DNA from 2 places in the Streptomyces sp. NPDC052043 genome. Region 2 is predicted to be linked to the other one. Evidence: riboswitches for the same ligand, from Rfam matches in the RefSeq annotation. Region 2 holds a riboswitch; the other holds the start of a gene.
The links. A riboswitch is a leader RNA that binds a small molecule or an ion and turns the genes downstream of it on or off. The one in region 2 is predicted to bind fluoride.
Positions count from the first base shown of each region.

Region 1: it holds a riboswitch for fluoride, as region 2 does, so the genes downstream of both, ACIHCX_RS35990 (MFS transporter) here and ettA (energy-dependent translational throttle protein EttA) in region 2, are expected to answer to the same signal.

Region 1 covers NZ_JBIUBT010000021.1:95,246-99,451, reverse strand. The annotation lists gene ACIHCX_RS36000 (MarR family winged helix-turn-helix transcriptional regulator) at 1-344, opposite strand, end outside; gene ACIHCX_RS35995 (CAP domain-containing protein) at 728-1,465, shown strand; fluoride riboswitch at 1,625-1,686, shown strand; gene ACIHCX_RS35990 (MFS transporter) at 2,176-3,198, shown strand; gene ACIHCX_RS35985 (inorganic diphosphatase) at 3,338-3,841, shown strand; gene ACIHCX_RS35980 (dioxygenase) at 3,955-4,206, opposite strand, start outside.
Region 2 covers NZ_JBIUBT010000002.1:590,837-595,042, forward strand. The annotation lists gene ACIHCX_RS07260 (hypothetical protein) at 1-297, opposite strand, end outside; gene ettA (energy-dependent translational throttle protein EttA) at 321-1,988, opposite strand; fluoride riboswitch at 2,027-2,090, opposite strand; gene ACIHCX_RS07270 (hypothetical protein) at 2,224-3,321, opposite strand; gene ACIHCX_RS07275 (barstar family protein) at 3,555-4,206, shown strand, end outside.

The DNA of each region.
Region 1 (4,206 bases), on a different contig from region 2:
CGTTCGGCGCGGCGCCGGCGGAAGAGCTCCAGCCCCGCGTCGGTGACCTCCACCAGCACGCCCCGCCCGTCGCTGTGGTCCGCGGTGCGTCGCACCAGGCCCGCACGCTCCAGCCGGGTCACGAGCTGGGTCATGTTGGGCTGGGACACGCTTTCCGCCCGCGCCAGCTCGGTCAGCCGGTACGGGCCCTCGCGGCCCAGCCGGGACAGTGCCGAGGAGGCGGCGGTGCTCAGTCCGCCGGCGGTCGCGCTGCGCCGCACGTAGCGGACCAGCTGCTCGACGGCGATCATCAGGTCCTCGGGCGACGCCTCGGGGTCCACTGGGTCCATAACCCGCTTATGCATAAGTGCATTATGCACTTAGCTGTAGGACGAAACAAGATTCCGCGGTTCCGTGACATCCGTCACGCCCAAACCCGCAACTAGGCGTCCGGCATAGTAGGCGCCCCTCAAGTGACATATGGGATATGTCCGCCTTCGTGCAGGCAGCGCGCCGCAGCGACACTCCGACGCATCACTCCCCCGCCGTCGGCGCTCATTCCGTGCCATTCAGGACTCCTGACCGGGCGTCAGGAGTGCGGATACCGCGAGGAGGCGGGAACAGCACGTTCACGTTCGCTTTCGCAAGGACTTCGCGAAACTACGAGGTGAGGTAGTACCGAGGGCCCTTTGCGCCCTTTGCGGAGCCGTCCCAAGAATGACGACCCCCACCCCGAGCGAGGTCACGCATGGGCACGCACCGCAAGAAGCAGCACTACCGGCGCATAGTCGTCGCCGCCGTCGCCGTGGGCGCCGTCGCCGTCCCTTCCACCGCACTGGCCTGCACCGGCAGTACCGCCGCCCCCGGAGGCAGCAGCCCCTCCTTCGGCGCCGGAAACCAGCCGGGCGGATCCAGTGGATTCCAGCCGGGTGGACCCGGCTGGGCCTGGCACGGCCACCCCTTCTCCCCGATCAGCCCCGCTTCGCCGGCCGAGCCGTCCGCTCCCGCCGAACCGAGCGCACCGGACGCCGGAGCACCCGCCCAACCGAGCGCGCCGGACGCCGGAGCGCCCGCCCAACCGAGCCCGTCCAAGGACACCAGCACGTCGTCCGGGGCCACGGACCGCATCGTGGAACTGGTCAACTCCGAGCGCGCCAAGGTCGGTTGCTCGGCCCTGACCGTGAACGACAAGCTGGCCAAGGCCGCCCAGGCACACAGCGAGGACATGGCGACCCAGCAGAACATGTCGCACACCGGGTCCGACGGGTCCAACCCGGGCGACCGGATCACCCAGGCCGGCTACAGCTGGCAGAGCTACGGCGAGAACGTCGCCTACGGCTATGCCACTCCGGAGCAGGTCATGGCGGGCTGGATGTCCAGCGCCGGCCACAAGGCGAACATCCTCAACTGCTCGTTCAAGGAGATCGGCGTCGGTCTCGCCCAGCCCGGCAACTACTGGACCCAGGACTTCGGAGCCGCCCGCTGACCCGCGGCGGGACAGCGGCTTCCGCCCCTCGGCGGCCACGTCGTTCGGCGCGGACCGGCATTCACGCCGGACCGCGCCGAACGTGGGCCACCCGGTCCCCACAGCGGGCGGCCGCCCGCCACCGGGCTGGCGGGTACGTCCCGCACGGGGGCACCATGGACGGTGACGGGCGATGAGGCTCGCCTTGACCGCACGTCCGTGCCGATGGCCTCTGCGAGCACGGCCGCCGCCCGGCGGCCCGGCTGCGGAGGCGACCATGGCCCTGCCCCACCGCCGCGAGCGAACACCGGCACCACGTACCGGGCCCCCCGCCCCCGCCCGGGGCGCGGCGCTGCGCTTCGTGCTGCTCATCGGCGGCGTTGAGCATGTTCTCGGACTTGACATCTCCCCCAGCTGAAGCAGGGGGATTCAACCCTCACGGGTTGAGGTTTCTGCTTCATCGACAGCAGCCGACCCGAACAAGCGGCGAGGACTGGTGTGCCAGTCATCGGTCTTACGCCAGCTCCACAGACCTGACATCCCGCCAGCCCGGCGGTAGGCCCGGCCAACTTGGTTCTCGCCGCCCGGGCATTTCGGAACCTATCACCCGTCTGGCAGCCATGGCTGCCAGACGACGAATTGCCCTGGCGGCGATTCGTCTTTCCCTGCCCTGCTCCGCAGGAGTCCGATTCATCCCGCCCTGAAGGACGGGGTTCCTCGGAGGAGATCCGATGCGCACCCCGGCCCGCGACGCGATGCTCGCGCACGCCACCGCCGAGCTGGGCCGCGGCCGGGTCTACGGCGTACGGGAGGCCCTCGACGCCGCCGGCGCGACGGCCGGTCCCCTCGTCATGGTCGGGGTTCTGGCCCTGCACGGCGGTTGCCGCCTCGGTTTCGCCGTGCTCGCCGTTCCGGCCGTCCTCACGCTCCTCGTCCTGGCCGGCGCGTGGCGGCGGTACCCCGATCCGGCGGGCCTGGACACCGCCGAAGGCGTGCCCGGCCGGTGGGGCACCCCGAGGGCCTTCTGGATCTACCTGGCGGGCATGGGACTGATCGCCGCCGCCTACGCCGACTACCCGCTCATCGCCTACCACTTCGGCCGGGCCCATGTCGTCGCCACCCCCTGGATTCCCGTGCTGTACGCGGGCGCCATGGCCGCCGAGTCGGTGGCCGCCCTGGTGCTCGGCCCCGCGTTCGACCGGTGGGGCGTACGCACGGTGGTGGGGGCGACCCTGCTGACGGCGTGCTTCCCGCCGCTGGTCTTCCTCGGCGGCGCGGTACCCGCGGTGATCGGTGTGGTGCTGTGGGGACTTGGGGCGGCCGTTCAGGAGTCCGTGGCCAGGGCCGCCGTCACCGGCATGATCGGCCCGGACCGGCGGGCCTCCGCCTTCGGCCTGTTCGACACCGGCTTCGGACTGTGCTGGTTCGCCGGCAGTCTCGCCCTGGGCGCCCTCTACGACCGTTCGGTGACCGATCTGGTGGCCTTTCCGGTCGTGCTGCAACTGGCCGCCGTCCCCCTGCTGCTGGCCGCGCGGCGGCCGACGAACGGCGGTGGGGCGGGCCGGCCGGGAGCTGCACCGGCGACCGGCCGCGGGCGTGCCCGGCACGACGCCGGGTCGCGGACCTGGTCACGGTGTCGACGAGGCCCGTTCGGCGTAGGCTGGATGCTGCTACGGCGGTCCGCCGGGCACATGACGAGCGCGCCCAGCGCGCCGGTGACGGGGCTCACCGCGACCGCGGCACGACGCCGCTGACGGTCCCTGGTCCAACGGATGCGACCGGGAGGAACGATGCCCGCGCCGACCGACCCGCGCTCCCCGTCCGTGGCTCCGCCGCCTCTACCCGCCCGGCAGGTACGGCCGGCGAGACGGCCTCCGCCGTCAGGAGGACACCATGGAGTTCGACGTGATCGTGGAGATCCCCCAGGGATCCCGGAACAAGTACGAGATGGACCACGAACTGCACCGCATCCGGCTGGACCGGTTGCTGTTCACCTCCACCCAGTACCCGGCGGACTACGGCTACATCGACGGCACGCTCGGCCGCGACGGCGACCCGCTGGACGCGCTCGTGCTGACCGGCGAGCCGACGTTTCCGGGCTGCACCATCGAGTGCCGGGCGGTGGGCATGTTCGCCATGAGGGACGAACAAGGCCCCGACGAGAAGGTCCTCTGCGTCCCCGCCCACGACCCGCGGTACGCACACGTGCAGGACATCGACGACATCCCCGTGTTCGACCGGCTGGAGATCACCCACTTCTTCGAGGTGTACAAGGACCTGGAACCCGGCAAGTCCGTCGAGGGCTCGCACTGGGAGGGCCGCGAGCAGGCCTACGCGGAGATCGACGCCTCCCGTGCCCGCGCCGCCGCCGCTGAGCGCAGGCCCGTCCACGGCTGAGGGGCGCTCCGGGGGCGGTCCCGAGGGGCGGAGGAAGGCGCGGAGGAAGGCCATGACGGTGCGGACCCGGCTGGGCGCCAACGCCGTTGTCGGTGGCGGCGGGTGGCTGCCGGTCAGGCGCCGGTGGGGGCCAGGACGATGTCGAAGCGCGCCTTCGACCAGGTGCCCTCGATCGGGCGGCCGTCCGGGGTGGCGGTGCCGGGGGCCTGCTGTTCGAAGTCCTTGACCAGCGACTCCTTGACGCCGAAGACGCTGTCGCGGTCGAGCAGTTCGTCGCCGCGCACGAAAATGTGCGTGACGAGTCGCCGGTGGCCGTCCGCCGTGACCATGAAGTGCAGGTGCGAGGCGCGGTACGGTGAGCGGCC
Region 2 (4,206 bases):
ACGGGCGGCGCCGTGCGCGGTGCGGTAGGCGCCGATCCCCCGGGCGGTGCCGGCGGGGACGGCGATCCAGCGAGCCGTGCGGCCGTCGCGGTGCCGCCGGACCCGGCCCAGCAGCCGTCCGTCGCAGGTGACGACCCGGATCACCGGGTGCCCGGGGAACAGCGGGGTGCAGGCCAGGCCGCGCACGTGGGCCAACCGCTCGACCGCCTGTTCTTCGCAGAGGTGCCAGGTGGCGTTGATGACGGTGAGCTGGGCGGCGCGGAGGGCCGCCACCGCCTCCTGATCGAGGTGCGTCATGGCGAAGGCTCCTGTCGGGCCGGTCAACCACGGACCAGACGGCGGTGGGTGACCTGGTGCGGGCGGGCCGCCTCCGGCCCCAGCCGTTCGACCTTGTTGGCCTCGTAGTCGGCGAAGTTGCCCTCGAACCAGAACCAGTTCGCGCCGCCCTCCCAGGCCAGGATGTGGGTGGCGATGCGGTCCAGGAACCACCGGTCGTGCGCGGTGATCACGGCGCACCCCGGAAAGCCGAGCAGCGCGTTCTCGAGGGAGGCGAGCGTCTCGACGTCGAGGTCGTTGGTCGGCTCGTCCAGCAGGAGGAGGTTGCCGCCCTGCTTCAGCGTCAACGCCAGATTGAGGCGGTTGCGTTCGCCGCCGGACATGATGCCGACGGGTTTCTGCTGGTCGGCGCCTTTGAAGCCGAAGGTGGCGACGTAGGCGCGCGAGGGCATCTCCACATCGCCGACGCGCAGGTGGTCCAGTCCTCCGGACACGGCCTCCCAGACGGACCTGGTGGGGTCCAGACCGGCGCGGTTCTGGTCGACGTAGGAGATCTCGACGGTCTCACCGAGACGAAGCAGGCCCGCGTCGGGCTGCTCCTGGCCGACGATCATCCGGAAGAGGGTGGTCTTGCCGACGCCGTTCGGGCCGATGACGCCGACGAGGCCGCCGCGCGGCAGGGAGAAGGAGAGGTCCTCCATCAGCACCCGGTCGCCGTAGCCCTTGGTGAGGTGGTCCGCCTCCAGGACCAGGCTCCCCAGGCGCGGTCCTGGCGGGATCTGGATCTCCTCGAAGTCCAGTTTCCTGGTCTTCGCCGCCTCGGCCGCCAGCTCCTCGTACCGCTGCACCCGCGCCTTGGACTTCGCCTGCCGCCCCTTCGCGCCAGAGCGCACCCACGCCAGCTCCTCGGCGAGCCGCTTCTGCCGCTTGGCGTCCTTGCGGCCCTCCACCTGGAGGCGGGCCGCCTTGGCTTCCAGATACGTGGAGTAGTTCCCCTCGTACGGATAGGCGTGGCCCCGGTCGATCTCCAGGATCCACTGCGCCACGTTGTCCAGGAAGTACCGGTCGTGGGTGACCGCGACGACCGTGCCCGGGTAGTCGGCCAGATGCTGCTCCAGCCAGGCCACGGACTCGGCGTCCAGGTGGTTGGTCGGCTCGTCCAGCAACAGCAGGTCCGGCTGCGACAGCAGGAGCCGGCACAGTGCGACCCGGCGTCGCTCACCGCCGGAGAGTTCCCGCACGGGGGTGTCGGGCGGCGGGCAGCGCAAGGCGTCCATCGCCTGCTCCAGACGGGAGTCGAGGTCCCAGGCGCCGGCGTGGTCCAGGGCCTCCTGGAGGCCGCCGAGCTCGTCGAGCAGCCGCCCCATCTCGTCGCCCTCGGTGTCACCGAGGCGGCCGGTGACTTCCTCGTAGCGGTGCAGCATGCCCCGGATCTGCGCCACGCCCTGCTCGACGTTGCCCTGGACGGTGGTGGTGTCGTCCAGCGTCGGCTCCTGTTCCAGGATGCCGACGCTGATGCCGGGCGCGGGGAACGCGTCGCCGTTGGTCGGCCGCTCCAGCCCGGCCATGATCCGCAGAACGGTCGACTTCCCCATGCCGTTCGGCCCGACCACGCCGATCTTGGCGCCGGGCAGGAAGGCGAGGGTCACGCCGTCGAGGATGACCTTGTCGCCGTGGGCCATGCGGGCCTTGCGCATCGTGTACACGTACATCCGCGATGCCTCCATACCGGGCCACCGCACGGCGGCCGCTGCTCGCAGAGGCCATCAGCACGCAAGGTGCGGTCAGGGGCGAGCCTCATCGCCCATGTCCCCTCACCCCATGGTGCGCCCGCCGCGGGCGGTCCTGCCAGTCCGGCCCCCGCGGGCCGGCGCGTGGCCCGCCCGCTGCGCTCGGCGACGATCACCGCAGGCCAAGAGCGAGCCTCTGACTCCCCGCACCCGCCGCTCACGACCGTGTGGCAGTCCCGCACCCCGCATCGCCGGCCTCCCGCATGCGCGTTTCCATCGAGGCGCTCCGGTCGTACGGGTCGACCTCGGGGCCGTCTCCCGGACGCGAGGCGGCGCGCTCCGCGTCGAACTCTGGGGTGAGGTAGCCGGTGAAGGTGCCGCAGCCACCGTTGGTGGTGTCCACCTTGTAGGAGACGAGGGAGAACGTACCCGGTTCGATGACGACCTTCGCCGGGTCGTCCCAGCTCATCACGACTTCGCGGCGCACGATGGTGCGCGCGACCTCGTCGCTTCCCGCTGCGGCGCGTACGACGGGATACACGTACGTGACATCGGTGGTCACCTCGACCGCACCGCGCTCGCCCTCTCGGTACGTGATCCGCCCTCGTGTCCTGACCACATCCCCGACAAGCCGGACCTTCGTCCTGTCGAACCGGCTGAACAGCAGCAGAGGATCGTTCTCCCGGCCGGGCGTGCGGAACGAGGTCGCCAGGTAGTCCTGGACGTCCTGCTGATGAGGATTGATCAACGCGATCGCCTTCCCCGGCCGCTCCCCGCGCAGCACATGGGGATCCAGACTGGACGCGGCGAGGAAGTCCTGGGTCTTCTCGAGCGCCTGCGTGACCTGTCCCTTGCTCATCCAGCCGGTCGCTCGTGCCTCGGGCAGGCCGATCCCAGCGGTCCCGTCACCCCACTGTGCCGCGGGCGACCCCCTGAACGGCTGCTCCATGGTGGGACGTTGGGCTGCGGCTTCCGTCGGCGGCGGTTGATCCGGACGTGCCGACTCCGCGGCGAGGGGAGCACTCTCGCCGCCTCCACCTCCGAACCATCCAGCCACCCGCCCCGGATCCAGCGCCACGACCAGCAGGGCGGCGGCCACCAGCAGACCGAACGCGTACCAGGCCTTGCTTCCTTGCCGCCGGGCCGGTTGCCGACTCCGCCACGGCTCCGGCCGGTCGGTCTCCTCCCGCAGCCGCCGCGTCACCATCCGCGCCCGCGCCGACGGCTCCTCGGGCGCGTCCTTGGCCCCCGCCTCGGCGTCACGAAGGAAGCGATCCCACTCCTCGTCCGGTATGGACTCCCCGCCCTTGCCCACGATGGGGCCCCACCCTTCTTATGCACCCGGCCCCACCCCAGGGCCGATCACTTTCTCGCGCATCATCACACGGCTCAACTTGGCACCATGACCGCTGCGGGGGGGGGGGATCCCCGGGGGCTTCGCGCCGTTGCGCCGAGCTGAACTTGCGTTCTGCTTGTTCCTCCGCCGGCGTCAGTGGACATGGTGCGACCGCCATAGAAAATGCCTTCGTCGCGAAGCCCTGTCCGGGCATGATGACCACCGTGCGTGAGGACAGGGACCATCGCGGGCATGGGCGGTACACGCTGAGGGAGACAGAGCACGGCCACGTCTGGGGTGTGTGCGCAGTAGTGGACGGATTCTTCGGGGAGCCCCAGCGCGGGACGTATGAACTGTTCGGCTGGGTACCGGAAGGCGCCGAGGTGCGGGGCTGGGTCGGCAGTCGGGTATGGCTGGTGCCGGACGACGACGCACTCGAGCCCTGGCTGCTGGAGGACGCGGAGAGCCCAGGGCCGCTCTTGAGGACCGGCAGTCTCGTGCTCACCGGTCTGGACGACTACGAAGGGCCGCCCGAGGGACACAGGGGTCCTGTCCGAGTGCACGACGGGCACCGATGGCTGGGCTCCTGCCGGGAATTCGCCCGCGTCCTGCCGCCCGAACAGGTGGCGCCCCCGCTCGTCCTGCGGGGGCTCGCCCAGGGTGATCAGCTGCGGGCTGCATTGCTGAAGGGCACCCGGCGGGCACTGGACCTGGAGGGGGCTGCCCTGGAGATACAAGACGACCAGGGCGAGCCGCTCACCGATCGGGTGCTGTGGACCAAGGTCAGCGCCTGGCGCCCATCCTCCTACGGGATGGATCTGATCGACGTGGAGCTCGACGGAAAGTTCTTCACACCGGTTCCCG